2 regions of the Paenarthrobacter aurescens genome follow, and region 2 is predicted to be linked to the other one. Evidence: predicted binding sites of a transcription regulator. Region 2 holds the regulator's gene; the other holds the start of a gene.
The links. Region 2 encodes HrcA, which represses chaperone genes, less so after heat shock. Its sites were predicted from a motif close to TTNGCACTCGNNNNNNNCGAGTGCNAA; they were not measured.

Region 1 (21,387 bases), 670 kb from region 2:
TGCCAACTGACCGAAGCCGAGATGAAGCAGGACTTTGGAGTCTGGGACGATCCCCTGGAACTCAGCGACGCCCTCTGATCCAGCAACACCCGGGCGGGCTGAACACCCAGCCGAGCTAAACACATAATTAGGCCAAACACCCAACAAAAGGAGAAACACCATGAAGGTCAGGAATTCCCTGCGTGCCCTCAAGAAGATCCCCGGCGCCCAGATTGTGCGCAGGCGCGGGCGGACCTTTGTCATCAACAAGAACAACCCACGGATGAAGGCGCGGCAGGGCTAAAAGCCAGCTGACGGCACCACCGTACGGGCGTTGTTTAATGGGGGAATGCCAATCCTGAACAAAGACATGTCCCTGTGCATTTCGCTCGCGGCCCGGCCCAGCAACATCGGGACCAGGTTCCACAACTATTTGTACGATCTGCTCGGCCTGAACTTTGTCTACAAGGCATTCGCCCCCGCGGACATCGCCCTTGCGGTGGCGGGCATCCGCGGCCTCCCCATCCGGGGTGCCGCGGTGTCCATGCCGTACAAGGAAGCGGTTATTCCGCTTGTTGATGTGATGGATCCATCGGCGCAAGCCATTGATTCCGTGAACACCATTGTGAACAACCACGGCGTCCTCACGGCCTACAACACTGACTACATCGCCATTGCCCGGCTGTTGAAGGACCACCGGGTTCCCAACAGCCACACCGTCCTGCTGCGCGGTGCAGGCGGCATGGCCAAAGCGGTGGCCGCGGCGCTCCGGGATGCCGGGTTCACCGCGGTGACCATTGTGGCCCGCAATGAGAACACCGGCCGTGCCCTTGCCGATCTTTACGGATTCGCTTGGCAGAACGACGTCAACGGCTCCACTGCGGATCTGATCATCAATGTCACGCCACTGGGAATGGCAGGTGCGGATGAAACGGCCCAGTCTTTCGATGACGCCACTATTGCCGCGGCTCAGGTGGTGTTTGACGTTGTTGCGTTGCCTTCGGAGACGCCGCTCATCAGCGCTGCCCGGAAGGCGGAGAAGAAAGTCATCACAGGCGCTGAAGTCATTGCCATTCAGGCCGAGGAACAGTTTGTCCTGTACACCGGTGTCCGCCCCAGCCCTGAGCAGGTCCGGGAAGCCTCGGAGTTCTCGCGCCGCTGACTCTTTGGAGCGTCAGGCCGTAACAGGCTCCACCACCACAACCACTCTCTCCTCGCCAATCCTGGTGAGGACGAGGGTGGCTGTTTTGGGAGGCATCCCTTTTGCGGGCTTGGCCGGAAGCAGTTGCTTGCGCAGTTCTTCCGGGGTCACAGCAGTGCCACGCTTCTTGATATCAAGGACCGTGATGCCGTTTTCCTTCACCCACAACTTCATGGCCTTGACGTTGTAGGGCATCACCTCAAGCACCTTGTAAGCGCGGGCAAACGGGGTGTCGTGCAGTTCGGGGGCGCAGATGTAGGCAATGTGTTCGTCCACCAGATGCCCACCCAAACGCCCGGCGACGTCGGCCACCAGGCCTGCGCGGATCACGGCACCATCGGGTTCGTAGAGGTAACCCTCTACAGGCCCGACGGCGGCTACCGGGCCGCCGTCGAAATCCGCGCTGCTGGTGATTTCAGCGGCGCCCTGGCTGCCAATCACCAGGGCGGCCCGGCGCACGGCCGGGCGGGAGACTGCGTTGAACCAGAGCGTCACTTCGGTGACGTCGCCGCCCACCGAAACCCACTGGGCCTCGCACCCCGAAGGTACGGAGTCGTGTGGAATGCCCGGACCCATTTTGACGCCGATGGCACGGCCGGTAGCTGCGAGACTCTCCACGAAGGACAACGGGGGAGAGAACGCTTCAGGATCCCAGATCCGCTTGGTCCCTGACGTTGAGGTGGTTCGGCGCGCGGGATCGAGCCATACGCCCTCGATTCCGTCCAGCTCCACTGACGTCGCATCGGCGTGTACCACGGTGGCATGGGGGAAAGGCATGAGGTTGATGGTGGCACATGCGGCAGTGGTCTCATCCATTTCCACCGCGGTCACCGTAATGTCCATGGACGCCATGGCCATGGAATCGGCGCCAAGGCCGCAGCCCAGGTCCGCAACGTGGCGGATTCCGGCTTTCGCGAAGCGTTCGGCATGCCTGGCGGCCACGTTCAAGCGCGTGGCTTGCTCCAGGCCGGCCTGGGTGAACAACATCTGCCGCGCAAACTCGCCGAACTTCGCCTCCGCGCGTGTTCGCAACCGGGATTGCGTGAGGACCGCCGCTACCAGCTCAGGGGAGTGCCCGGCCTTCCGGAGGTCGGCGTTGATGCTGAAGGAATCGGCTTCGCGGTAAGGCCCAAGTGAGGCAAGAAGTTCCCATCCTTCAGTAGTCAGCAAGGGCGCGATCTGTTCCTGCGGTGCGTGAGGCATGGGATCAAGCCTAACGTCGCAGCGCTTGGGAGCGTGACCGGCGAATCAGCCGGATAGGGTTGTTTTCATGGAAGACAACGCAGCACAACCAGCCTCCACCCTGATCAAGGCAGCGCGCCCGGCCCTCATAGCGGGGATCGTGATCGCGGTGGTCTGCATCGGCCTGCTGATCATCATTTTTGCGTTGGATTCCTTCAATGCCGCCACCTATTCGGTAGCCGGCAAGAGCGTCAACGACGCCACCGATGAAGCCCGGGGCATTCGCGAACTTTACAGCGCCGCGCGGACCGGTGGAATCATCACGCTGGTGGTCTCCGGCGTCGTGGCTGTTGCCGCTGCCGTGGTGTTGTACCTGAACCGCGGCAACGCCGCGCTGGACGAAGATGATGACGGTCAGGACTACGATCTGGAGGACCTCACCGGCAGGTGAGTGACGTTCACCCATGACGAAATGCTGGCACTCACCTTGACCGAGTGCTAACGCTTACATAGAGTCTTGTTAGCACTCTCCCCCGGAGGGTGCTAACCACGCCAAGCGTCTTCCGGCACCGCGACGACGGTTGTACGCTCCGGCACCCTAGTTCTTAGTCCATGAATCAGCTCATGAAAAGGAGAGTCCGAGTGTCGGTCTCGATTAAGCCTCTTGAGGATCGTATTGTTGTTCGCCCGCTCGAAGCAGAGCAGACCACCGCTTCCGGCCTGGTCATTCCGGACTCCGCACAGGAGAAGCCGCAGGAAGGCGAAGTTGTTGCAATCGGCCCCGGCCGCTTCGATGACAACGGCAACCGCGTACCGGTTGACGTAGCTGTTGGCGACGTCGTCATCTACTCCAAGTACGGTGGAACCGAAGTCAAGACCGGCGGCAACGAGTACCTCGTTCTGTCCGCCCGCGACGTCCTTGCGATCGTCGTAAAGTAACTTCCCGGAGCCCCGCACCGCCGTCGCGTTGGAATCATTCCAGCCGTCAGCGGTGCGGGTTTTCTGTCTTGAAAGGACACAACCATGGCAAAGCAGCTTGCTTTTAACGATGCTGCCCGCCGGTCTCTTGAGGCCGGTATCGACAAGCTCGCCAACACTGTCAAGGTGACGCTTGGCCCGCGCGGCCGCAACGTCGTGCTGGACAAGAAGTGGGGAGCTCCCACCATCACCAACGACGGCGTGACCATTGCCCGCGAAGTTGAGCTTGATGACCCCTACGAGAACCTTGGCGCACAGCTGGCCAAGGAAGTAGCCACCAAGACCAACGACGTCGCAGGCGACGGCACCACCACGGCCACCGTGCTTGCACAGGCCCTGGTCAAAGAAGGCCTGCGCAACGTTGCTGCCGGCGCTGCTCCGGGTGAGATCAAGCGCGGCATCGAGGTTTCCGTTGAAGCCGTCGCAGCCCGCCTCCTGGAGAACGCCCGCGAAGTTGAAGGCACCCAGGTTGCCAGCGTTGCTGCCATTTCCGCGCAGAGCGACGAGGTTGGCGAGCTGCTGGCCGAGGCGTTCGGCAAGGTTGGCAAGGATGGTGTGATCACCATCGAAGAGTCCTCCACCACCCAGACCGAGCTGGTCCTCACCGAGGGCATGCAGTTCGACAAGGGCTACCTTTCCCCGTACTTCGTCACAGACGCAGAGCGCCAGGAAGCGGTCCTTGAAGACGCCCTCATCCTGATCAACCAGGGCAAGATCTCCTCGCTGCAGGACTTCCTGCCGCTGCTGGAGAAGGCACTGCAGGCCAACAAGCCGCTCTTCATCATTGCTGAAGACATTGAAGGCGAAGCCCTGTCTACGCTGATCGTCAACCGCATCCGCGGCACGCTCAACGTTGTTGCCGTCAAGGCGCCGGGCTTCGGCGACCGCCGCAAGGCCATGCTCCAGGACATCGCAACGCTGACCGGCGCCCAGGTTGTTTCCCCGGACCTCGGCCTGAGCCTGGACACCGTTGGCCTTGAGGTACTTGGTACCGCACGCCGCATCACGGTCACCAAGGACAACACCACCATTGTTGACGGTGCCGGATCGGCTGAGGACGTCTCGGACCGCGTTGCACAGCTGCGCGCTGAGCTGACCCGGACGGACTCCGACTGGGACAAGGAAAAGCTGCAGGAACGCCTGGCCAAGCTGGCCGGCGGCATCGGCGTGATCAAGGTTGGCGCGGCCACCGAGGTTGAGCTGAAGGAAAAGAAGCACCGCATTGAGGACGCTGTTTCCTCTACGCGTGCAGCCCTTGAAGAAGGCATCGTTTCCGGTGGCGGTTCCGCCCTCATCCACGCCCTCAAGGCATTGGACGAGTCCCCGGCCGTCAAGGCACTGGAGGGTGACGCTGCAGCTGCTGTGGGCATCGTCCGCCGCGCCCTGGTCCAGCCGTTGCGCTGGATCGCCCAGAACGCAGGCTTCGATGGCTTCGTTGTTGTTGCCAAGGTTTCCGAGCTCGAGGCCAACCACGGTTTCAACGCCAAGTCCGGCGAGTACGAGGACCTGATCGCCGCAGGCGTGATCGACCCCGTCAAGGTCACCCGCTCCGCACTCCGCAACGCCGCTTCCATCGCAGCCCTGGTTCTCACCACCGAGACCCTGGTTGCCGAGAAGCCGGCCGAGGAAGAAGACGCACACGCAGGCCACCAGCACTAACGGCCCTGTTCAACACAAGCCCCGGTCGCTTTGACCGGGGCTTTTGTTGTCTGCGGCTTTGCACGGGGTGGCTATTGTGAGCGTACGACGGCGGCGGTAACCTGACGCTAATACGGCGGCTTGGGTGCGTCATCGGGGTGCAGGGTCGCCGCAAGGTGAGCCATGACGATGCCTGCCACAGCCTTGGACCTGGGACGCTCGGCGTTCTCCGAGCGTCGCTGGAGCGATGCGTTGGATTGCCTCGCCCGCGCGGACACCGAGGGTGGCCTGCCTGCCCGGGACATTGAGCTGGTGGCATCGGTGGCCATGCTCCTGGGTAAGGAACCGGAGGGTGTTGCCTACCTGACGCGAGCCCATGATGAGTACCTGACCATGGGGGATATGGCAGGAGCGGCCCGCTGTGCAGCGTGGTTGGTCCTCTACCTCATGAACCTTGGAGAACAGGCCCGGGGTTCGGGCTGGTTGTCCCGTGCCAAACACCTGCTGGATGGAATGGTTGATCCCGAGGAGGCCGAGGGCTACATCCTGATCCCCACAGCCTTGCGGGCACTGTATGGAGGGAACCCGGACACCGGCAACGAGCTCTTCAGCCGCGCATTGGCATTGGGACAGCGGTTCCACGACCCCGACCTGACGGCCTTGGGTCAGTTGGGCGTCGGGACTGCACGGATCACTCTGGGATTCCCTGATGAAGGCCTCGCGTTCCTGGACGAAGCGATGGTCGCGGTCAGTGCCGGGGAAGTTTCGCCCATCCCCTCGGGCATCATTTACTGTGCTGTGATCGGAAGCTGCCGCCTGACCTTGGACGTAGCCCGCGCACACGAGTGGACGGCTGCGCTGGCGCGCTGGTGCGGGCAGCAGCCTGACATGGTCATGTTCAGCGGCCAATGCCAAACGCACAGGGCCGAGCTCTTCATTCTCCATGGAGCCTGGGAGGAAGCCCTGGCGGCGCTTAAGATCGCACAAGACCGTTCCCGGCACGGCGATCCTGAAGCGACATGGGGTGCCTGGTACTTTCAAGGCGAGCTGTTCCGCCTCACCGGCCGTGATGAAGAAGCAGCCTCGGCCTATGCCAAGGCCGCCGAGACAGGCTTTGAAGCACTGCCGGGCCTGGCCCTCCTGCTCCTGCGGCAGCACAAGGAAGCGCAAGCCCAAACCATGGTGCGCCGGGCCATGGCCGGAGCTGACCCGGCCAACCGTCGTCGACTGCTCCCGTCGGTGGTGGAGATTGAGCTTGCAGCCGGCGATCTTGAAGCGGCCCGCGCAGCGGCGGACGAATTGGCGGCACCAGTTGGTGAAGCATGCAGGCCCTTGGAACAGGCGCTCGCTGCGCAGGCGGAAGCCGCTGTGCTGCTCGCCGAAGGAAATCCGCAAGCGGCCCTGGCTGCGGCGAGGAAGGCCTGGCGGCTCTGGTACAGCCTTGAGGCCCCCTTTGGCCAAGCCAGCTGCAGGGTTTTGGCGGGCCGTTCCTGCATGTTGCTGGCCGACCACGACTCTGCTGCGATGGAGTTCGAGGCCGCACAAGCCGGGTTCGCCGATCTCGGGGCAACTCCGGCAGTGGCGGATGTTTTGGAGTTGACTGGCGAAACGAGCGGGGACGCTTCTCCGTTGACCAGCCGTGAGCTGGAAGTCCTGCGGCTGGTGGCAGAGGGCGGCGCCAACAAAACCATTGCCCGTTCCCTCTACCTCAGCGAGAAGACAGTGGCACGGCACGTCAGCAATATCCTGACCAAACTGGCGGTGCCGTCACGCGTTGCTGCCACGCGGTATGCACTGGATCATCATCTTCTCAGCTGACTCTCCGGCGAGGGTGCGCAGAAATACCCATGCGGCGTGCACACAAATGCGTCTTTCTGCCGACGCGGGGGAACGGGCTGGCCCCATAGCTTGGCGTTATGAACATTCCACTGCTTGCCGGCACCGTTTCCACAGTGCTTTTCGCCGCCAGCATGCTGCCCATGCTCCTCAAAGCTGTGCGCACCAAGGACCTTGAGTCCTACAGCGTAGGCAACATCGCCACCACCAATGTGGCCAATGCAGTGCATTCGTTCTACGTCTTCGACCTCCCGGCGGGCCCCGTTTGGCTGTTGCACTCCTTCTACATTGTTGCCTCCGCACTGATGCTGTTGTGGTGCCTGCGCTACCGGAAGGTCCCTGACGACGCCCTCAATAAACATATCGGAGAACCAGTAAGTGAAGGGAAAAACCATGAACGCCAAGCAGGAATCCATGGTGGACACGCTCATCGTGGGAGGTGGGCAGGCAGGGCTCGCGCTCGGATACTTCCTGGCCAAGGAAGGCCGGGACTTCCTGATTCTGGATCAGTACGGGAGGCCAGGGGAAGCCTGGCGCCAACGTTGGGACTCCCTGCGGCTCTTTACTCCCGCCAAGTATGACGGTCTCCCTGGAGCGCCTTTCCCCGGTGACCGTCTGGCGTTCCCCAGCAAGGACCAAATGGCTGACTATCTGGAGGACTATGTGCGCCGCTTTGACCTCCCCTTCGTCTCAGACGTCCGCGTTGACGGGATCAATCGTCATGGAGCCGGGTTCACAGTGACTGCGGGAGATCGCAGCTGGCGCAGCAAGAATGTGGTGATCGCTGCCGGAGGACACCATCTGCCGAAGCGGCCGCATTTCGCGGGGGACCTGGATCCGGAGATACGTCAACTGCATTCAGCGGACTACAGAAACCCCGGGCAGTTGAAGGATGGCCCCGTGCTGGTGGTGGGGCTGGGCAATTCAGGAGCTGAAATAGCCTTGGAAGTGGGCAAATCCCACGCCACTGAACTGGCCGGACGCCCCAGCGGTGAGATGCCCATGCGGCACGGCCGGACCGCTGCACGCTTTGCCCTTCCCGTGGTGCGGTTTCTTGGACTGCATGTCTTGAACATGAACACACCCGTCGGTCGCAAGGCCGCTCCTGCTTTCAAGTCGATGGCGGCACCATTGATCCGGACCAAGACCAAGGACCTGGTTGCTGCAGGGGTGCATCTGGTACCGAGGCTGGCCGGGGTCTCGCAGGGCCGGCCGGTCCTGGAAGATGGGACACGCGTGGAAGCTTTGAATGTCATCTGGTGCACCGGTTACCACGAGGATTACTCGTGGGTGAACCTCCCGGTTTTCGATTCCTTCGGTGAGCCCCAACAGAGGCGGGGAGTGGCCGGCGATGTTCCGGGCGTGTACTTCATAGGTCAGGAGTTTCTTTTCGCGGCAGCTTCGGCGACGCTCCCCGGAGTCAGCAGGGACGCCCGCTACCTCGCCCGCCGGCTCGCAGAGCAAGGTTCCGGCCTTGCGGGTGAACCGGCAGTGCAGCCTAACGCCGCCGGCCAAGCAGCATAAAGCGTGTGATAGCTCACGTTCTACAGGGTTGTGCCGGGCAACAGGGTTTGTGACCGACGGAAGTATCAGCACAGGTCACACACAGGTTTGGGTGGCACAATATATGGCTGGACCTGTGCTGATGGGGCTTCGGATGGCGGCCAGGAACAATCTCCCACATGGGTTACGCGTCTGAAAACGCGTAATATTGATGCTTTGTGCCACCGCTCTGAGGAACTGCCTACCGTGACGACGCCAACGATTCCAGCCCCTGCCCACCACGGTAGGCGTGCTGCCGGACCCGTTGCGAAGTCCAAGTTCCGCCCTGAAATCCAAGGCCTTCGGTCCTTGGCCGTCCTCATGGTGGTGAGCTACCACATCTGGATCGGCAGGGTCTCCGGTGGAGTAGATGTCTTCCTCCTGATCTCAGCGTTCCTTATGACCCTCCAGTTCACGGGACGTTACAAACAGGGCCGGCCCATGGACCTTGTGCGCCACTGGCTGCACCTGTTCAGGCGGTTGCTGCCCGCCGTCGTCGTGGTTCTGGTGTCCACTCTTGCAGCTACTTTTATCTTCCTGCCGGCTACGCGCTGGTTTGAGATCGTCCAGCAAACCTGGGCCTCGCTGTTCTACTTCGAAAACCGGTTGCTGCAGGACCTGGCCGTTGACTATTACGCCACTGACCACAGCATGGCCAGCCCCGTACAGCACTTTTGGTCCCTGTCCATCCAGGGCCAGGTGTTCATTCTGTGGCCCATCATCTTCGCCGCTGCAGCGTTTGTGTGCCGCCGCTTTGACCTCCGCTACCGGGCCACGCTGGTCTACGTCTTCGCCCTCATCTTCCTGGTCTCGTTTGTCTACTCCATCATCTTCACTGCCAACAACCAGGCCGTGGCGTACTTCGATACCTTTGCCCGGCTGTGGGAGTTTGCCCTGGGCACGTTGGTGGCACTGATCCTGCCCGCCCTGAATTTCTCCAGGCCTGTACGCATCGTCATGGGTTGGGTGGGTGTGGCCGCCATGCTCAGTTGCGGCATCCTGCTCCAGGTACAAACGGCTTTTCCCGGATTCGTCGCTTTGTGGCCCACGCTGGCTGCAGTAGCTGTGATCGCGGCCGGCCAAACCGGCAGCCGCTTTGGTGTGGACCGGATACTGAGTTCCACATTCCTTGTCCGGCTCGGTGACAATTCCTACGCCCTTTACCTTTGGCACTGGCCCATTCTGGTGATTGCTTTGGCATGGAGCGGCAAGGATCATGCCGGATGGCTGTCCGGTACGGCGATCATCGCGTTGTCGCTCGTCTTGGCTTTCCTGACCACCAAGTTCGTGGAGAAGCCGTTCCGGGAATGGAAGTGGCCCGAGGTAAAACGGCGCCGCTCGGTCATCGCGATCGTGGCTTGCCTCGCGGTGGTGTCCGCGCCCCTCGCGGCTTTTCAGTACCGCCTGGACCTTGACCAGCAAGCCGCGGAGGCTCGCATGGTCTTCGATAATCCCGGTGCCAAGGCGCTCCTGCCCACGTACGTCAATGAAGCGGCTCCGAATGCCCTCACCCAGCCCACCGCGGAACGGATCGGGCGGGACTGGGCCAACCTTCCCGACTCATGCTCCGGGGACACCAAACCCGATTCGCAACTGCTGCAGGAGAACTGCAAACAGAACAAGGTGGGCGCAGATGCCACCAAGACGGTCCTTGTGGTGGGCAACTCCCATTCCCAGCAGTGGCTGGGCGCGTTGGAAGTACTGGCTGAGCAGCACCATTGGCGCCTGTATTCCCTGCTGTATGGGGCATGCCCTTTCATGACTGAGGATCCTGAGTCCGAGCCTGCCTGCAACGAGTTCAACAGTGAGGTGCGCAGCCATATCCGTGAGCATGCGCCGGACGCCCTGTTCATGGTGGGAACGGCTGCTGTTTCTTCCTTGCCGGATGAAAGGCTGACGCACGGTTTTGAGAATCTCATCCCCGAGGTCACTGAACTGGGTATCCAGGTGGTGGCGGTGAGGGACAACCCCCGATTTACGTACAGCCTGACGGACTGCACCCTTGCCAAGGGTGTGGACAGCCCGGATTGCCGCCCGCTAAAGGCCGATGTCCTGGCTGAACCAAGTCCCTTTGAGGCGGTGACCGGCAAGTTCGAAAATCTTTCCTTACTGGATATGACCGACCTCATGTGCCAGGGACTCTACTGCCCACCGATCATTGGCAACACGTTCGTCTATCTCGATGACAATCACCTGACCAAAAGCTACGCCAAGAGTATGGCAGGCATGCTGGACGAAAGGTGGTTTGCCGCGACGGGGTGGCAACGATGACCCAAACACGCACCGCCGCGCCGGACCCTGTGTCAGGGAAGCCGGCGGCGAAGGCAAAACCCGGATTCCGGCCCGAAGTCCAAGGCCTGCGTGCCCTGGCTGTGCTGATGGTAGCGGCCTACCATATCTGGCTGGGCAAGGTCTCCGGCGGTGTGGATGTCTTCCTGCTGATCTCGGCTTTCCTGCTGACGCTCTCCTTCACCCGTAAGCTCGAAAGCCGAGCACCACTGAGGCTCCTGCAGCATTGGCTCCACGTCTTCAAGCGTCTGCTGCCGGCCGTCGTCGTAGTCCTGCTTGCCATCCTCGCCGGTACCTGGGCGCTGATCCCGCAGAGCCGGTGGCCGGATGTCCTCACCGAAGCATGGGCTTCGCTGATGTATCGCCAAAACTGGCAGCTTGCCGCCTTCGCCGTGGACTACTACGCGCAGCAGCACGTGGATGCCAGCCCCCTCCAACATTTTTGGTCGTTGTCAGTCCAAGGCCAGGTTTTTATTCTGTGGCCACTGATCTTCGCCGGTGTGGCCCTGCTGCAACCACTGCTGGCCAGGCTGTTTCCGCAGCGGAAAGCTCCATCCCACAGGCAACTGCTGTTCATCGCGTTCGGGGCTCTCTTTCCGGCGTCGCTGCTGTTCTCCATTGAGCAGACCGCCACCAATCAGGCTTACGCTTACTTTGACACCCGCGCCCGCCTCTGGGAGTTCGCCCTGGGTTCCCTGCTGGCCCTGGCCATTCCGTATCTGAAGCCGGGCCGCCGTCTTCGTGTGGTCCTGGGCTGGGCCGGTATTGCGGCAATGCTCGCCTGCGGGTTGGTGCTCCCGGTGGATCGTTCCTTCCTCGGATTCGTGGCTCTGTGGCCCACTCTTGCGGCAGCCGCGGTCATTATCGCCGGGCAAAGCGGCAGCCGTTTCGGCGTTGATCGCCTGCTGGGTTCCCGTCCTCTGGTCAAGTTGGGAGACAACTCCTACGCCCTCTACCTGTGGCACTGGCCAATTCTGGTCTTCTTCCTCCTGGCCGCCGGAACCACCCAACCCAGCCTCCTGGAAGGCTTGGGAATCATGGCGGTTTCCCTCCTGCTCGCGGTTGTCACCACGAGGTTCGTGGAAGTACCCCTGCGCAGCTGGAAGTGGCCGGACGTGCGGTCCTGGCGGGCCGCCGTCGTGATTGTCTCCTGCGGTGCGCTGTTGGCGCTACCGGTCACCGCATGGCAAAGCGCCATCACTGCCGAAGCGGCCGCGATTGCGGAGCAACCTCACGAGCTGACGCCCGGCGCAGCGGCGCTGGCCCCGGACTACGCCGGAAAGCCGAGCGAGGAAGCCCTGATCATCCCGGCGCCGGCGGCCATGAAAGACGAATGGGCCAACGTGGACGGTGCCTGCACAGGGGATAACGTGCCTGCCGATCCCGTGCTGGAGGGATGCCTGCAGAACGAGGAGCCCGAGGTTGTTACCAAAAGGATTGTTGTTCTGGGCGACTCCCACTCCCAGCAATACATGGCTGCCCTTGGCCCCATTGCCAAGGAGCACGGCTGGGAAGTGGTGACCCTGCTCAAGGGTGGCTGCAGGTTCGGTGCCCAATCTCCGGAACGTGCGGACTTCTGCAACGATTTCAACAGGGCGAGTTCAGCCTATGTTCTGGAGCATAAGCCGGACGCCGTTTTCACCGTGGCGTCGCTGACGCACGTGGACGCGCCCTTTGAGACCGAAGTGCCCGGGTACCTCGAAGGCATCAAGCCGTTCACGGACCTTGGAATTGATGTTGTGGGTGTGCGGGACAACCCGCGCTTCAGTTTCAACATGCCTGAATGCGTCCAAAAGAAGGGCAAGGACTCACCGGACTGCAATGTGCCGCTGGAAGAGTCCTTGGCAGCGTCATCACCCTTGGACGATTACGTCGGCAAAGTGGAGGGGCTCCACCTGATGGACATGAGCGACTTCATCTGCGAGCAAGGCACGTGTCCGGCTGTAGTAGGAAATGTGTACGTCTATAAGGATGACAACCACCTGTCCAAGACCTACGTGCAAACCATGATTCCCATGTTTGAGGAGAGGCTGCTGGCAGCTACCGGTTGGTCCGCCGGCTAGGTTGGGCAGCTGCTCACGGTGCAAACGTACGACGCCGTCCTGCCGCCAACGCTGTTGCCGCCAGTGCCGTTGCTCACACTGGAGCCTCGCGGAATATGGCGATCGGCGCGAAGGTTCTAGTATTTATCCAATACCTTCTGCACAGCCAAATTCTGCACAGGTACCTAATGCACAGGCCAGTCCCGTAATGACGGGCTGGTCATCAGTTGCAACCCCTACCAGTTAAGCCCCCGGAACCCAGGTAAGAGGCGCACACTCATGACCCAGCCCGAACACGATCCCTTTGGCTTTGTTGGCCTGACTTACGACGACGTCCTGTTGCTCCCGGGCCACACTGACGTCATCCCGTCCGACGCCGACACCTCATCCCGCATCTCCAAGCGGATTTCGGTCCAGACACCCTTGCTTTCAGCGGCCATGGACACCGTCACCGAGTCCCGCATGGCCATCGCCATGGCCCGTCAGGGTGGCTTGGGTGTGGTTCACCGCAACCTGTCCATTGATGACCAGGCCGAGCACGTTGACCGCGTCAAGCGCAGTGAATCCGGCATGATCACTAACCCGCTCACCATCGGCCCCCAGGCCACGCTGCAGGAACTGGACGAGCTGTGCTCCCGCTACCGCGTGTCCGGCCTGCCCGTAGTGGACACGGATGGTCGCCTGTTGGGCATTGTCACCAACCGCGACACCCGCTTCATTCCGGAATCTGAATTCCCGCTGCGCAGTGTCAGCGATGCCATGACCAAGATGCCGCTCATTACCGGACACGTGGGCATCAGCCGTGAGGAAGCCTCGCACAAGCTGGCCACCAACAAGATCGAGAAGCTCCCTCTCGTGGACGAACAAGGCCGCCTGAAGGGCCTCATCACCACCAAGGACTTCACCAAGGCAGAGCAGTACCCGCTGGCTACCAAGGATGACGAAGGCCGCCTCCGTGTGGGTGCCGCTATCGGCTTCTTCGGTGATGGTTGGGAACGGGCCATGAAGCTCATTGACGCCGGCGTGGACGCATTGTTCGTAGATACCGCCAACGGTCACTCCCAGGGCGTGCTGGACATGATCCGGCGCCTGAAGTCCGATCCCATTGCAGCCCACGTGGACATCATCGGCGGCCAGGCTGCCACTCGTGAAGGCGCGCAGGCGCTGATCGACGCCGGCGCTGACGGCATCAAGGTGGGCGTGGGTCCCGGATCCATCTGCACCACACGCGTGGTTGCCGGTGTTGGCGTGCCGCAGATCACCGCCATCTACGAATCCGCCAAGGCCGCGATCCCCGCCGGAGTTCCGCTGATTGCCGACGGCGGCCTGCAGTACTCGGGCGACATCGGCAAGGCCCTGGTTGCCGGCGCCGATACCGTCATGTTGGGCTCGCTCCTTGCAGGCTGTGAGGAGTCCCCGGGCGAGCTCATCTTCGTCAACGGCAAGCAGTTCAAGAGCTACCGTGGCATGGGTTCCCTTGGTGCCATGCAATCGCGTGGCAAGAACACCTCCTACTCCAAGGACCGCTACTTCCAGGCGGACGTCTCCGGCGATGACAAGCTCATCCCTGAAGGCATCGAAGGCCGGGTGGCCTTCCGTGGTCCGCTGGCTTCGGTGGCTTATCAGTTGGTTGGCGGCCTTCGCCAGACCATGTTCTACACCGGCGCCCCCACCATCCCGGAGCTGAAGGCACGCGGCAAGTTTGTCCGTATCACCCCGGCAGGCCTTAAAGAGTCCCACCCGCATGACATCCAAATGACCGTAGAGGCTCCCAACTACGGTTCACGCTGATCCGTCACGCGAACCAAACAGCTGTTCCCCGTGGAAGTTTCCACGGGGAACAGTTGTTTAACAGGACGCCGCAATATTGTCGGTCCCTAAGAATAGGCTGGGCACATGCCAGAAATGCCCGCGCAACCGCGGCACCCGGAGTCTGTCCGGCTGAACTCAGTCCCGCCGGGCAAAACGCCGCCCCGCAAGTTGGCCCTGCGGCCGTACGCACGCGCCGTCGGGCAGGTCCTCAAGGTCAGTTTCAAAGCCTCACCCGGTGCGGTCATCATGAAAGTGGCAGGGTCCCTGATCTCTGCCACCCTCCCGCTGGTCACCACGTACTTCGCGGCCCTGACCACCACGGCGCTGGCGGCCGGCTACGCGGGCGATCCCGACGCCGGTCCGCGGGCCATTCTGTACGTCATCATCACTGCCGCTCTTGGACTGTTCTGGGGCGCCTTCAACAGCGTTGACCGGTACATCCAGCAGCTGATGAGCTTCAAGGTCGGTGCGATCGTGGGTGACATGATGTACCAGCGGTTCCTGGCGCTGGAGTTCTGGCGATATGACGACAAAGAAACGGTGGACCTTTACGACCGCGCCAAACGGTTCTCTGATTCATACGCGCGTGTGCTGGACCGGATCGCGGCCATCTTCACGCAGTTTGTTTCCGTGGTGCTGGCCATTGGCGCCTTGTTGCTGGTCAGCTGGTGGATCGCGGTCATTGTCTTGGTAGCAATAGTGCCCAGCGTGTACCTGCAGTTCAAGCTTTCCCGCGAGCAGATTGCTCACTGGAATACGCAGGTGGATTCGCGGCGGCAACGCAGGATGATCGAGCAAAATCTGCTCAGGCCCCAGCACATCGCGGAAATGAGGCTCTACGGGATAGTTGGATACCTCATGGATTTGAGGTCAAGGCTCCGCGACGCCGATGAACGCAGGCGCCTGGATTTCCAAAAGCGCTACATCCCCAAGCAGTTGGCAGCCGATTCCCTCCAATACGGAGCAGAAGTGGTGTCCTTGGTCTGGGTTGTTGGACAGATCATCGCCAGGGCGCAGCCGGTAGGGCAGTTTCTCTACGTCCAGCAGATTGTCAGCCGTGCGCTGTCCACCGCCAACAGCCTCGTCTCCTCGCTCAGTTCCATTGATGAGGATCTGGCAAACCTCAAGGATTACGAGCTTTTCATGGCCCTTCCCGTTCCCAGCGGAAAGGAGCAACCGCTCCCCAAGTCGCCAACCACCGTGGAGCTCAAGGACATCCGCTTCAGCTACACGGGGAGCGAGATGGAGGTCATCAAGGGTATTTCCATGACCATCAAGGCCGGTCAGCACATAGCGATTGTGGGGGAGAACGGTGCAGGGAAGTCAACTCTGATTCGTATCCTGGCGGGCCTCTACCGGCCTGATTCCGGCCAGGTCCTGCTCGACGGCGTGGACCTCGCCGGAGTGGACGTGACCAGCTGGCACCGGCACCTGGCGGTCCTGAGCCAGGAGTTCCTGAAGTATGAGTTCGCCACCGCCGCGGAGAACATCTACTTGGGAGACGTGGACCAGCCGCGGGACGACGCCCGCATCCGGCGCGCGGCCTCGGACGCCGAAGCCATGGAGTTCATCAACAAGTTGCCCAACGGCCTTGAGAACCACGTCAGCAATTGGATGGAGGACCCCCGGGGACGGAAGGGAAGCGGGCTCTCAGGTGGCCAATGGCAGAGGCTTGCCATGGCGCGGAATTTCTACCGGGACGCCTCGTTCATGGTCATGGATGAACCAACATCTGCCATTGACGCCCTGGCGGAGCACCGCATCTTCACCAGGCTTTTCGCGGACCGGAGCAGCACCATCATTGCCATCAGCCACCGCCTTGCCACCATAGAGAAGGCGGACATCGTGTACATGCTGGAGGATGGCCGCATTGCCGAGCAAGGAACACACAAGGAACTCGTTGCCCTGAGGGGACGGTACTTCCGGATGTTCGAATCCCAGCTTTCGGTGGAGGAGACCAGCCGGAAATCGTCCGAGGCCTAAAGCCAGGTTTTTCTTTCACCCTTGCTCAGGTTCAGCAGCAGGGCGCCCTCTTCTGCGCCAAACGCCATGGGTCCCCTTGCATGGTTTACGTGTTTTGGCAGGCTTTAGGATTCGTCCGGGGGACTGCCATGGGCACCCCTGCCCATGGGGAAAGCAACTGTGTGAAGTTCTCACGTTCACTCCGGAATCGGGGTTCCGGGAGGGGTCCAGTAAAGTAAGAGCCGTGACTTATGAGATTGAGATTGGCCGTGGCAAGCGTGGGCGTCGTGCCTACTCCCTGGATGACATAGCGATCGTCCCCAACCGCCGGACCCGTGACCCCAAGGATGTCTCCGTCTCCTGGCAGATCGACGCCTACAAGTTCGACACTCCGGTGATCGCTGCACCCATGGACTCGGTGATGTCCCCGGACACTGCAATCGCCTTTGGCCGGCTTGGCGGGCTTGGCGTGCTTGACCTCGAAGGCCTTTGGACCAGGTACGAGGACCCCCAGAAGGTGTTGGACGAGATCGCAGGCTTGTCCGAGGAGCCCAGCAGTTCTGCTGTCACCCGGCGCATGCAGGAGCTGTACCAAGCGCCCATCCAACCTGAACTCATCAGCTCCCGTCTGGCCGAGATCCGCGCTGCCGGTGTCACCGTTGCCGGTTCTTTGACCCCGCAACGGACCCAGGAACACTACAAGACCGTTGTGGCTGCCGGCGTGGACATCTTTGTTATCCGCGGGACCACGGTCTCCGCCGAGCACGTGTCCAAGAACCACGAGCCACTGAACCTCAAGCAGTTCATCTACGAGCTCGACGTTCCCGTGATTGTTGGCGGAGCTGCCGGGTACACACCTGCCCTGCACCTTATGCGCACGGGTGCTGCCGGCGTCCTGGTGGGCTTCGGCGGCGGTGCAACCACCACCACACGTCGCGCGCTGGGAATCCACTCGCCCATGGCCTCCGCCATCTCGGACGTCGCCGCCGCCCGCCGCGATTACATGGATGAGTCCGGTGGACGCTACGTTCACGTTATTGCCGACGGCGGTATGGGCAGCTCGGGCGACATCGTCAAGGCCATTGCCATGGGCGCCGACGCCGTCATGCTTGGAAGCGCCTTGGCGCGTGCCGAAGAAGCCCCCGGACGCGGCTGGCACTGGGGCCCTGAAGCCCACCACCTCGAAACACCACGCGGAGACCGCGTCAACGTCGGCACCGTGGGTCCGCTGGAAGAGGTCCTCTTTGGACCGGGCCACCACACCGATGGCACCTCCAACCTCATCGGCGCCCTGCGCCGCTCGATGGCAACCACCGGCTATTCGGACCTGAAAGAGTTCCAGCGGGTCGACGTCGTCGTTTCGCCGTACCTCGGCTAGGACTGCCGGAAGGCGGGCCCCGGGAGCAGAGCACCCTCTGCTCCCGGGGCTTCCTTTTTCCCGGGGTAGCGGCTGTAGGCATCTGGTGGGCAGCCCTGCCCAAGGCGGCAAGCAGCAAGTAGGGTAGGGGACTACCAGCTGTTGCGTTTGAGGAGGGGTCCGATGAGCAATGTCGCAGGCGGTCCGCAGGTTAATTCCCCGGGAGCGTTGAGCCCGGAATCCCGCGCCGCATCAATTGAAGTCCTGAAAGCTACTGCTCAGGCGGGCAAGGAACTCGACATCCTGATTGTCGGAGGCGGCGTGGTGGGTGCCGGCGCGGCTTTGGATGCCGTGACCCGTGGCCTCACCGTAGGCATAGTTGAGGCCCGCGACTGGTCCTCCGGCACCTCGTCCCGGTCCTCAAAGCTCATTCACGGCGGGCTGCGGTACTTGGAAATGCTGGATTTTGGCCTCGTCCAGGAAGCCCTTCAAGAGCGCGGGCTGCTGATCCAGCACATAGCCCCGCACCTGGTGCGCCCTGTCCCTTTCCTCTACCCTCTGACACGCCGTATCTGGGAGCGCCCTTACGTTGGCGCGGGAATCATGCTCTATGACACTTTGGGCCTGACGTCCGGGCATAGCCGGGGCGTTCCCATGCACAAGCACCTGTTCCGGCGTGGAACCCTGCGCGCGGCCCCGAGCCTGAAGGAAGATGCCTTCGTAGGTTCCATCCGTTACTACGACGCCCAAGTGGACGACGCCCGCCTGGTGGTGAACGTGGTCAGGACCGCGGCCCACTACGGAGCCCATGCCGCAAACCGCGTGCGCGTGGTGGACTTCCTGCGTGAAGGCGAACGTGTTGTGGGAGCCAAGGTGGAAAACCAAGAGGACGGCAGCGTCTTCGAAGTACGGGCGAAGCAAGTGGTCAATGCCACCGGCGTCTGGACTGATGAGACACAGGCGATGGTGACCGATCGTGGCCAGCTCAAGGTCCGGGCATCCAAGGGGATTCACCTTGTGGTTCCACGGGACCGCTTCCAATCCACCGTGGGACTGATTCTCCGCACCGAAAAATCAGTGCTCTTTGTGATCCCTTGGGGCAGGCACTGGATCATTGGCACTACCGACACTGACTGGACCTTGGACAAGGCCCATCCTGCAGCGTCCAGCAAGGACATTGACTACGTGCTGGAGCATGTCAATAAAGTCCTCAAACGCCCCCTGACCCGTGAAGACGTAGAAGGCGTCTACGCCGGCCTTCGTCCGCTGCTGGCAGGGGACAACGATTCCACCGCCAAACTGTCCCGTGAGCATGTGGTGGCTCACCCGGTGCCCGGACTCGTGGTGGTGGCCGGCGGAAAGTACACCACTTACCGCGTCATGGCCAAGGATGCTGTAGACGAGGCCACCAGGGCCATGGATGAACGTGTTCCCTCCAGCTGCACCGAAACCATCCCGCTCCTTGGCGCGGAGGGTTTCAAAGCTGCCTGGAACCGCCGCGGCAGACTGGCCGAACAAGCCGGAGTGCATGTGGCGCGGGTGGAGCATTTGCTCAACCGCTTCGGATCCTTGACGCCGGAAGTCCTGGAAATCATCACTGCCCGGCCGGAATTGGGGGAGCCTCTTCCCGGAGCGGATGACTACCTGGCCGCAGAAGTCGTCTATGCCACAACCCATGAGGGCGCGCGTCACGTTGACGACGTTCTGACGCGCCGAACCCGAATCTCCATCGAAGCATGGGACCGGGGTGTGTCTGCCGCTCCGGTTGTAGCTAAGCTGATGGGAGAGATCCTTGGCTGGAGCGAGACTCAGCGCGAAAGCGAAATCAAGCACTACCTGGCACGTGTGGAAGCTGAACGGCTTAGCCAGCAGCAACCCGATGACGAATCGGCTGATGCTGCGCGCATGGGAGTGGAGGACATTGTTCCCCTTCGCTGACCAGCTCGAGGAATTGAGGCCGGCAGGCCACACGGAGGGAACACAACTTGGCTGAACCACTTGACCGGTACGACGCGGAACTGACAACCCCGGATACGGTCATCCTTGAACTTGTTGCCCGGGACAAGATTGACGCCGCAGCGCAGCTGGCTCACAGGCTCCACGCCGCCGGCAGAATCTCCAACCTCGAAGGGTTTTTGGAGCAGGTGCATTCGCGGGAGCACCAGCTTGCCACCGGCCTTCCAGGTGGAATCGGCCTGCCGCATGCCCGCAGCGAATTTGTGGACAGGATCTCCATCGCCGTTGGCGTTACCAAGTTCGGCCATGCCTTGGACTTTGGAGCCACTGACGGTCCGGCAACCCTTATCCTCCTGATTGCAACGCCTGCCAGTTCCTTCTCCGACCACCTCGAGGTTCTGGCCACTTTGGCCCGTTCCCTGTCCAAGGAGTCTTTCCGGGAATCCTTGCGACGGGCACACGATCCCGAGGTCATTTCCGAACTGATCAACTCCAGCCTGGTGTTCTTCGACCACTAGAGATTGGGGCAGCAGGGTCAGGCCCTTTCTTGGGGCTGGCAGCCGTTTCGTTGTTCTACAGCCGGACGAAGTACGGTTAAGGGGTGTTGAAAACCGCGCTGAAACCCCGCTGGATCGCAGGACTGATCTTTGCGCTTCTGTTGTCCGGGGTGTTTGTGCTGCTCAGTCAATGGCAGCTCAGCCGGTCCGCCCAACACGAGCCCCCGGCACCGTCCAGCATTGAAGAAGTAAAGCCCCTGGTGGACGTCCTCCAGCCGGGCCAGTTCTTTCCCGGTTCGGTCTCGGACCAGATGGTCTCCGCTACCGGAACCTATGATCCCCAGAAGCAGGTCCTTGTAGAGGGTCGCCTTTACAACAACCAAAAGGGCTTCTGGATCGTCTCGGCCTTCGCCGTCAATGACGCCCCAACGCTTAAAGGCGCCGGCGCCTCTGCCCAGACCTGGATTCCCGTAGCCCGCGGTTGGGTGGCCGATGCCGCCCAAGCCGGCCCGCCGCCGTCGGGCACCATCACGGTGACCGGTCGCCTCATCCCTTCTGAAGCGCCGGCCCCCAACGTCGACGCCGGTCCAGGCCGGGCGTCCGCAGTTTCCTCCGCGGAACTCATCAATAAGTGGGAAGTGTCCAGCTACCAGGGCTTCATCGCCGCCACATCCGAAGTTTCGGGCGGAGCCGCGCTTGCCCTCGGAGACGACGTCAAGCCGCTCAACATTCCCCCGCAGCCCCCCGCTGAGCAAGTCAACTGGCTGAACCTCTTCTACGCGGTGGAATGGGTTGTCTTCGCGGGTTTCTCAATCTTTATCTGGTGGCGACTGGTCAAGGACGACTACCGGCGCGACCTCGAAGAAGACGAGGACGAGGAGTACGGGGATGATGAGCACGCCGATGCCGGCCATCCCGGAGCAGTCCCGGACGCCTCAGCGCCGGCCCCCACAAACCCAGACTCCACAAGCCCAGAGCCCGAACAAAAGGTGCAGCAATGATTGAGCCAAAACCGGCTATCCAGCCTGAACAGTCCGGACCCAAGCCCAAGAAGAGGCGTTTCGGCGGAACGGAAGCACAAATCCGTTCGGCACTGAAGTTCTACAAAGTCATGGC
Region 2 (9,451 bases):
ATGTCCACCCGGGCGACGCACGAGCTCTTGGAGATTGGTGTCAGTTCCCCGGAGCCCACGCCGTCCAAGGGCCTGGGCGTCGGCGAGGTGGGTTACCTGATCACCGGTGTGAAGGACGTCCGCCAGTCCAAGGTTGGCGATACTGTCACTAACCTTGCCAAGCCGGCGTCGGAGTCGCTCAGCGGCTACGCCGACGCCAAGCCAATGGTCTTTTCCGGTCTTTACCCGTTGGATGGAACGGATTACCCGGTCCTTCGTGATGCCCTGGAAAAGCTGATGCTCAACGATGCTGCGCTGGTCTACGAGCCCGAGACCTCAGCCGCGCTTGGCTTTGGGTTCCGCGTAGGATTCCTGGGTTTGCTTCACCTTGAGATCACCCGTGAGCGTCTTGAGCGTGAATACAACCTGGACCTCATCTCTACTGCTCCCAACGTGGAGTATGAGGTAACGCTCGAGGACAAAAAAGTCATTCACGTCACCAACCCGAGCGAATACCCCACAGGCAAGATTTCCGAGGTGCGCGAGCCGATGGTTTCGGCAACCATTCTGGCGCCCAATGAATTTGTTGGGTCCATCATGGAACTCTGCCAGAGCCGCCGTGGCCAAATGCGCGGAATGGATTACCTGTCCGAGGACCGTGTGGAACTTCGCTACTGGATCCCGCTGGCTGAGATCGTGTTCGACTTCTTCGACCTCCTGAAGTCCAAGACCAGGGGCTACGCCTCGCTGGACTGGAAGGCCGACGGCGAGCAGGTTGCCGACCTCGTCAAGGTGGACATCCTGCTTCAGGGTGAACAAGTTGATGCTTTCAGTGCCATCACCCACCGCGATAAGGCGTACGCCTACGGTGTGATGATGACTGGCAAGCTCCGCGAGCTTATTCCCAGGCAGCAGTTTGAGGTGCCCATTCAGGCCGCCATCGGATCACGCATTATTGCGCGTGAGAGTATCCGGGCTATCCGCAAGGATGTTCTTGCCAAGTGCTACGGCGGTGACATCACCCGTAAGCGCAAACTGCTGGAGAAGCAGAAGGAAGGCAAGAAGCGCATGAAGATGGTGGGTCGCGTGGAAGTGCCCCAGGAGGCATTTATCGCAGCCCTCACCACTGATGAATCCAAGGACAAGGCCAAGAAGTAAATGCCCAGCGTCCTACCTTTGGGCGACCCGGCACCTGCGGATGGCATTTTGCCTCCGCAGGTGTTGGCCGGCGTCGAGCACCGCAAGTTCGGGCTCTATGTCCACATACCGTTCTGCGCTGTCCGATGCGGTTACTGCGATTTCAACACCTATACGGCCACGGAGCTCGGCGGGGGTGCCTCTCAGGATGCCTACGCTTCCACGGCTGTCTCTGAGCTGGACTTTGCTTCGGTGGCCTTGGATGCCTCAGGTTTGCCCCGCCGTCCCCTCAGCACTGTTTTCTTTGGTGGAGGTACTCCCACCCTTCTTCCTGCAGAAGATCTGGCAAGGATCCTGCGGGCTGCCGTCGACCATTGGGGCCTTGAGCCCGGTGCCGAAGTGACCACGGAGGCCAATCCCGATTCCGTGACTCCGGAGTCCCTGAAGGTTTTGGCCGACGCAGGTTTCACCCGCGTCTCCTTCGGTATGCAGTCTGCCGTACCGCACGTTCTGAAGGTGCTGGACCGCACCCATACGCCGAGTCGGGTACCCCTGGTGGTGCAGTGGGCGCGTGAAGCGGGACTTGCCGTGAGCCTGGATCTCATTTACGGCACGCCCGGAGAATCCATGGCTGATTGGCAGTTCTCCCTTGAGACTGCGCTCTCTTACGAGCCGGATCACATCAGTGCCTACGCTTTGATCGTGGAGGACGGCACCAAACTTGCCGCCCAGATACGCCGCGGTGAGGTGCCCGGTATTGACGACGACGACCACGCTTCCAAGTACGAGCTGGCGGACAAGATGATCTCCGAAGCGGGCTTGGGCTGGTATGAGGTCAGCAACTGGTCGCGAACACCGGAGCAGGCGTGCCGCCACAACCTTGCTTACTGGCGCGGGGACGACTGGTGGGGCATTGGACCCGGCGCCCACTCGCACGTCGGGGGCGTCAGGTGGTGGAACGTTAAGCATCCCACTGCTTACGCCGGGAGGTTGGGGAGCGGAAGCTCTCCGGCCGCCGGACGCGAAACCCTCGACGCCGAAACCCGGGAAGTCGAGCGGATCATGCTTGAAGCCCGGCTTGGCACAGGATTGTCCGTGGATGCCTTGGGCGCGATCGGACGGCACGCGATGGCCGGGCTCATTGCCGACCAACTGGTGGACCCTGTACAGGCGTTCAAGGGCAGGCTCGTCCTGACCCTGAAGGGTCGGCTCCTGGCTGACGCCGTAGTCCGAAGGCTCCTGCCCGACTGACCTCTACTTAATCCAGCGGAGGTTGATTTTGTAGCGGTGAGGCTGCCCGTGGTTTACGCGGATGCCCGCCGAAACGGAGAAGCACGTCAGGGCCACCCAGATTGCGGTAGCGATGACGGCGAAGATGTTGCCAACAACAGGCAGCAAAACCAGGATGTTTGCCAGCACGGCGGCAATGGTGGGAGGCAACGTGAAGTTCAGTGCTTCTTTGGATTCCTGCGCTGTGAACGGTCCGCGATCCTTGAAAATCAAGTAGATCAAAAGGGACGGCAGGCACCCCAGGATGCCGCCAAAATGGGCCAGGGTAGCCCATTGCCTGTCCTCGCTGGCCGTCAGGGGGAGTGCGTTGGCAGGCGCGCCATGGTACTGGGGCCGGCCTGCGGCGCTGCCCGGTTCTTCAGGAGCGTTATCTGCCACGGTGTCTTCCCTTTGCTGTAAAAATGGTGCGGTGTTGCTGTCCAAGAATACCGGCCCCAGCGCACTTCCCGGGACATGCGCCCCATTGACACGGTAGTTACTGATACAAGAGGAAGCCCGAATCAGGGAACAGTCAGGAAATCGATGACTTCCTCCACCCGTCCCAGGAGCGAGGCCTCGAGGTCGGCATAAGTGCGGACCGCACCCAGGAGCCGTTGCCAACCCAAGCCTATGTCCTCCGCGGTCTCGTGCGGCCAGCCGAATGCGCTGAGGATCCCGGTTTTCCAATCGATTCCCCGGGGCACTGCGGGCCAGGCATCAATGCCCAGAACCTTCGGCCGGATGGCCTGCCACACATCCACATAGGGGTGTCCCACAATCAAGACGTTCCCTGCTGCCCCCGGTACTGTCATGGCATCGGCGGCGATTCGGGACTCCTTGGAGCCCGGGACGAGGTGGTCCACGAGGATGCCAAGCCTGCGGCCCGGGCCGGGGTTGAAGTCTGCGATTGCTGACTTCAGGTCATCAACGCCATGGAGTGGTTCCACCACGATGCCCTCCACCCGGAGGTCGTCACCCCAGACCTTCTCCACAAGCTCGGCGTCGTGCTTTCCTTCCACCCAAATCCGGCTGGCCTTCGCTACCTGGGCCCGCTGACCCTGCACTTTCACCGAGCCTGAAGCCGTCCGCCCGGCGGGAACTGCGGAGGTGGCAGCCCGCGGGGCGGGAGGCATCAACCGGATGGCTTGCCCCTCGAGGAGGAAGCCGAATCCCAGTTGGAAGGACTTGGTCTTACCGCGCCGGTCCTCAAGGGATACCACATGCATGCCGCCGGATTTCTCCACACGCGTGACTTCGCCCACCCAGCCCGATTGAACGTCCTCAAGGACCATTCCGCGTTGAACGGCAACTTCGGGCAGTTGCTTCTTGGCTGGAGCGGAAAGATCCTGCGGACCCCAATTGTTCAAAGCCACGGGATTCCTACCTTTTGTGCTGGTTCATGGTGGTGTGCTGGTTCATAGTGCGGGCCTGAGCCGCCCGACGGCAGGTTTCAATGCTAACAACGGGGTGGCTCATACTAGACTTGTTAGCACTTGGGCATGTTGAGTGCTAAGTGTGGGGCTCCGGTGAGACCCCGCGTTGACCGGTCGAATGGGCCAAGGCAGTCGTCAGGAGGTGGAGCAATGAGTGAGCCGCGCAAGCTCGAGGTGCTGCGTGCCATCGTTGAAGACTACGTGCATTCCAGGGAACCTGTTGGATCGAAGGCCCTTGTAGAACGCCACCATCTTGGCGTTTCCAGCGCCACCATCAGGAATGACATGGCTGTCCTGGAAGAAGAAGGCCTTATTGCCGCGCCCCATACCAGCGCAGGCCGAATCCCCACGGACAAGGGCTATCGCTTGTTCGTTGACCGCATTTCCCAGGTCAAACCATTATCTGCAGCCGAACGCCGGGCCATCCACTCCTTACTTGAGGGTCCTGATGATGTTGACGACATCCTGGAGCGCACAGTAAGGCTTCTGTCCCAGCTGACAAACCAGGTGGCGGTCGTTCAGTACCCGCAGTCACACCGGGCGTTGGTCCGTCACGTGGAATTCGTCCTGCTGGCCCCTCATCAGGTCCTCGTGGTGTTGATCGCTGACACCGGTAGCGTGGTGCAGAAGGTCATCGATGCCGGCACCGATGTGGGCAACGAGGCGCTAATGCTTCTGAGGTCCCGGTTCCTGGGCAATATTGCAGGCACCCAGCTGGCTCTTTTGCCGCAGGTACTTCCGTCGGTGGTGGCACTTTGTCCTCCGGAGCTTCGCGGCCTGGCGCAGACTTTGGCCCAAGGGCTGCAGTCATTGAGCGACACCAGCCGTGAAGAGCGGATCCTGATGGCCGGAACAGCGAACCTGGCCCGGTCCAACGTGGACTTCCCCCTAAGCATTGGGCCTGTTCTGGAAGCACTCGAGGAACAAGTTGTCATGCTTCGGTTGTTGTCTGACATGGGGGATGATCCCCGGGGCGTGACCGTAAGCATTGGACGTGAGAATCCTTACGACGGTCTGGCGGAGGCGTCAGTCGTGGCAACCGGTTACGGATCCGGAGCCAAAGTGGGGATTCTTGGTCCTACACGCATGGACTATCCCACTACCATGGCAGCCGTTCGCGCCGTGGCCCGTTACCTTTCCCGCATTCTCGGCGGCTGAACACCGGCCCGAGGAAACATCCGCAGTACAACAAGGAAGAGATACCGACTTTGAGCAGCCACTATGACGTTTTGGGAGTCTCGCCGGAAGCCACCGGGGAAGAGATCAAAAAGGCGTACCGCAAGTTGGCGCGGAAACTCCACCCCGACGTAAACCCGGGCGAGGATGTCGCGGAACAGTTCAAGGCCGTGACGCACGCCTACGAGGTGTTGTCCGATCCCCAGAAGCGCCGCGTCTACGACGCCACGGGCAATGAGAACGGCACCGACAACGGATACGGTGGCGGCTATGCCGGCCAGGGCTTCGCGTTCCAGGACATCTTTGACACCTTCTTTGGCGGGGGTGGCGGCCAGGGCGGCCCTGCCTCCCGTGTCCGTCGGGGCCAGGATGCGCTCATCAGCGTCCGCATCGACTTGAAGGACGCCGTGTTCGGCGTCAACAAGAAGCTCGAAGTGGACACCGCCGTCATCTGCCCCACATGTGATGGCAGTTGCTGCCGCCCGGGGACACACCCGGAACGCTGCGATATTTGCGGTGGCAGCGGTCAGGTCCAGCGGGCTGTCCGGTCGATCCTCGGCCAGGTCATGACAACCGCCCCTTGCGGTTCGTGTGAGGGCTTCGGCACGGTCATTAAGGACCCCTGCAATGAGTGCAGCGGGCAGGGCCGCATCCGCAGCCGCCGTTCACTGACCATCAAGGTTCCCGCCGGTGTTGCCACTGGTACGCGCATTCAGCTCTCCGGGCAGGGTGAAGCGGGACCGGCAGGAGGCCCCTCCGGTGATCTCTACGTGGAGATCCGGGTCAACAACGATTCCATGTTCATGCGTGAAGGCGACGACCTCCATGCCACACTGAGTGTGCCCATGACCGCGGCGGCACTTGGCACTGAATTGCAGCTGGACACCTTCGACGGCGCCCAGGACATTGACGTCAAGGCCGGAACCCAATCCGGAGAAGTCATCACTCTGCGCGGCCTGGGTGTGACGCACCTCCGGGGCTACGGCCGAGGCGACCTGAAGGTGCACTTGCACGTGGAGACCCCCACCAAGCTCGACCCCGCCCAAGAAGAACTCCTGCAGCAGTTGGCCAAGCTCCGCGGTGAGCAGTTTACCGAGGGAAAGCTTGTGGCCAGCGGCGGGATGTTCGCAAAACTTCGCGACAAGCTCGGTAACCTGTAGCGGTGAGCAACCCGGTTTTCTTTGCACCGGCGGGTAGCTTCGGTCAGTTGAGCCCCGGCTCTACGTTCGTCCTGGAGGGCGCTGAAGCCCGCCACGCTGTCACAGTCAAGCGATTGGCTGTAGGCGAGCCGGTGGACATAGCGGACGGTGCGGGCGCGCGGTTGATCGGCACCGTGATGGACACCGGTTCGAGCACCCTCACCGTGCAGGCGTCGGAGATCCTCGTCGAGGACCAGCCGGAAATCCGGCTGGTCCTGGTTCAGGCGTTAGCGAAGGGCGATCGCGACGAACTAGCCATCGAGACTGCTACCGAGCTTGGAATTGATGCAGTCATTCCGTGGCAGTCCGAGCGGGCAATCGTGCGCTGGAAAGGCGATAGGGCCGTCAAGGCGCACGCCAAGTGGCAGTCAGTGGTCACTGCGGCAGCCAAACAGGCGCGACGTGCTTGGATTCCCGAGGTACGTTCCATAGTGGACACAGGCGCCTTGGCGAAAGCCGTGGCGGCTGCTGATGCAGCCATCATCCTCCATGAAGATGCGAAGAACCCCTTAAGGGCTGTCCTTGAGGAGACACTTGCGGTCATGGAAGGACAGGCAGGGACTTCCCGCGAGGTGCTCCTGATCGTGGGGCCGGAGGGTGGAATCGCCCCGCGTGAGGTGACGCGGCTCAGCGACGCGGGTGCGGTGACGGCACTGTTGGGTCACCATGTCTTGAGGTCTTCGACGGCGGGACCCGCCGCCGTCGTGCTGGCCAGCGACGTCCTCGGCCGCTGGTAGACAACGGCCGCTGGTAGTCACCGCCGTTGGTAGGCTGCCGCCCCTAGGGCACGCGGTTATCCGACGTTGAATATGCGGGTGTCGGTGCTCGTCTCGATGGTTGCGCCGGCTTCGTCCACCTGCGAGACCCGCAACTCATATTTTCCGGCCTTCAATTGGGCACTGAAGTTGAAGACGCCGTATTGACCGGGGTCGCCGGTGGCTTGGGTTTGTCCGGTGAAAAGGCTGGTCTTTTCGCCCTTGTTGTTTTCTTGGAGAATCTGCCAGCTGACCGGTTTTGAGCTGTCCGTGCTGCGGCCATTGAACTTGACCACACCTGTTGGCAATGTTGTTTCCTCTTGGGGGTCGATGATCCACAGAGGTGCTACCAGGGAGGCATTTCGTTCCATGGGTTGGCCAAGTTTGACTTGGCCGAAGGCCATGTAGTCCGTGTGCCCGTCAACCAGGATGACAACTTGGATTTGTTGTCCGGAGTTGATCAGGCCTGAGGAGGAGGCTGCTGCTGTAGCTGTATAGACCAACTGTTGGACGGCGCGCTGCGCCATTCCAGCGTCGAGGTTCGAGTTGAACGCATCCCGGGAGATGTCGACGGTGATGACGTTCTTGCCGGAGATGGACGTGGCCAGGTTTTCCGGTGCCTGCCAGGGTGTGAAGAAGTCGTGGTCCAATGGCTTTTCGGACATCATGATCTTCAGTGCGGTGGTTACGGGGTTTCCATCGCTGGAGATGTCCCTGAACTCGCGGTAGAGGTAGACCTCTTCCTTGCTGCGGCCAATCCAATACACCGGTATTTTTGTGGAGGCCTGCGTAGTTTCCAGTGGAGCGTGGCTGGCTGGTGCGTCTGCAATGGTGACTGGCGGGGAAGTCACCCCGGCCGCGCTGCCGCCGCCATTGGCAATGCATCCCGTCAGCAGAAGGGCAGCAAGCATCGCAGGCACCGCTGAGAGGGACTTGGTCCGCCTGCGCGCGCCATCTTTGATGGTTACTGGCTCCGTAATGGGTGTCCTGCCTTCATGTATCCGGTGTGGCAGCAGGTGCCGCCGATCCCCGGCCGCGAGGGCCGGGCAGCAGGGTGCTGATGCCACCCGCTATGCCAGCTTGGCACATCGTCGACGGCGGTCGGCCGGGATTGGGCGGACGGGCGCCAACTGAAACAGGATTGATACCCGCTTGATGCGGAGTTGAGACAAAACGTGTGACATGACGGAGAGGGGCCGGTGTTGCCGCGGATTTCGGTTCCTTGAACGCCGGGCTGGCGTAGGATTGAAGACATTCCGGCATCTCGGACGAGCGCCTCTTAGCGGTCGCGAATGTCGAATCGATGGCGTTAATAGGACCAACCGGAGGAGAAAAGGCCTGAGGCCAGCACTATGAGTGAATCTTTGAACGGGCGGCTCAGGACCGGAAACGGCAACCTGCCGCCCACCGAGTTCCCGCACACACTACCGGGTACGCGCACGGAAGTTGTCACGTTCGACAACTCCGACCAGATGGTTCACTCGTTGGGCAGCCACGACGAAGCCTTGCGCTACATTGAGGAACAGTTCCAGGACGTAAGTTTCCATGTCCGGGGCAACGAGCTTTCCATGACAGGTCCTTCCACCGTTATTCCACGCGTCATGCGCCTTTTGGAGGAAGTCCGTGGGCTCGTAGCAAAAGGAACCGTGGTCACTCCGGACGTCCTCCAGCAGCTGGTTTCGCTTTTGAGGGCCCAGTCAGTCCAGAATCCGGCCGATGTCCTGACGCACAACATTCTTTCCAGCAGGGGTAAGACCATACGGCCCAAAACGCTGAATCAGAAGAACTATGTTGACGCCATTGATGACAACACCGTGATTTTTGGCATCGGCCCGGCGGGCACAGGAAAGACGTATCTGGCGATGGCCAAGGCCGTGCAGGCCCTGCAGACCAAGGAAGTCAGCCGGATCATCCTGACCCGGCCCGCAGTGGAAGCGGGGGAGAGGCTGGGCTTTCTGCCCGGCACGCTGAGCGATAAAATCGATCCCTATCTTCGCCCGCTGTATGACGCCTTGCACGACATGATGGATCCCGAGTCCATTCCACGCCTGATGGCTGCCGGGACCATCGAAGTAGCCCCCTTGGCGTACATGCGCGGACGCACGTTGAATGACGCCTTCATCATCCTCGACGAAGCACAGAACACCACGCCGGAGCAGATGAAGATGTTCCTCACTCGTCTGGGTTTCGGTTCAAAAATGGTGGTCACCGGAGATGTCACACAGATCGACCTCCCGTCCGGTTCGACGTCGGGCTTGCGGATCGTCCGGGAAATCCTGAAGGGAATTGATGACGTCAATTTCTCCATCCTGGAGGCAACAGACGTCGTACGGCACCGTCTGGTTGCCGACATCGTCTCCGCTTACGGCGCTTGGGATGACGCGCACAGCAGCGACGCCGCTAAATCGCAGTACACCTCCGGAACGCAGTACAAACGTGGAGAACGTAAATGAGCATTGAAGTAAACAACGAGTCCGGTGTAGCGGTGGACGAGGCCCGGCTG

Region 1: the regulator HrcA is predicted to act here: its motif matches at 2,838-2,864, upstream of groES (co-chaperone GroES).

The regions. Positions count from the first base shown of each region.
Region 1 covers NZ_CP157456.1:2,915,769-2,937,155, reverse strand. Annotated here, with positions in the region: gene ABI796_RS13575 (GTP-binding protein) at 1-78, shown strand, start outside; gene ykgO (type B 50S ribosomal protein L36) at 161-283, shown strand; gene ABI796_RS13565 (shikimate 5-dehydrogenase) at 329-1,141, shown strand; gene ABI796_RS13560 (class I SAM-dependent methyltransferase) at 1,154-2,383, opposite strand; gene ABI796_RS13555 (hypothetical protein) at 2,451-2,813, shown strand; gene groES (co-chaperone GroES) at 3,005-3,301, shown strand; gene groL (chaperonin GroEL) at 3,386-4,999, shown strand; gene ABI796_RS13540 (response regulator transcription factor) at 5,162-6,796, shown strand; partial or broken gene ABI796_RS13535 (hypothetical protein) at 6,895-7,200, shown strand; gene ABI796_RS13530 (NAD(P)/FAD-dependent oxidoreductase) at 7,208-8,338, shown strand; gene ABI796_RS13525 (acyltransferase family protein) at 8,564-10,627, shown strand; gene ABI796_RS13520 (acyltransferase family protein) at 10,624-12,708, shown strand; gene guaB (IMP dehydrogenase) at 12,967-14,478, shown strand; gene ABI796_RS13510 (ABC transporter ATP-binding protein) at 14,584-16,482, shown strand; gene ABI796_RS13505 (GuaB3 family IMP dehydrogenase-related protein) at 16,706-17,839, shown strand; gene ABI796_RS13500 (glycerol-3-phosphate dehydrogenase/oxidase) at 18,002-19,756, shown strand; gene ABI796_RS13495 (PTS sugar transporter subunit IIA) at 19,804-20,292, shown strand; gene ABI796_RS13490 (SURF1 family protein) at 20,376-21,272, shown strand; gene ABI796_RS13485 (DUF3817 domain-containing protein) at 21,269-21,387, shown strand, end outside.
Region 2 covers NZ_CP157456.1:2,255,237-2,264,687, reverse strand. Annotated here, with positions in the region: gene lepA (translation elongation factor 4) at 1-1,137, shown strand, start outside; gene hemW (radical SAM family heme chaperone HemW) at 1,138-2,367, shown strand; gene ABI796_RS10455 (DUF4870 domain-containing protein) at 2,371-2,784, opposite strand; gene ABI796_RS10450 (DUF3097 domain-containing protein) at 2,907-3,758, opposite strand; gene hrcA (heat-inducible transcriptional repressor HrcA) at 3,969-4,976, shown strand; gene dnaJ (molecular chaperone DnaJ) at 5,027-6,154, shown strand; gene ABI796_RS10435 (16S rRNA (uracil(1498)-N(3))-methyltransferase) at 6,157-6,930, shown strand; gene ABI796_RS10430 (GerMN domain-containing protein) at 6,987-7,859, opposite strand; gene ABI796_RS10425 (PhoH family protein) at 8,301-9,401, shown strand; gene ybeY (rRNA maturation RNase YbeY) at 9,398-9,451, shown strand, end outside.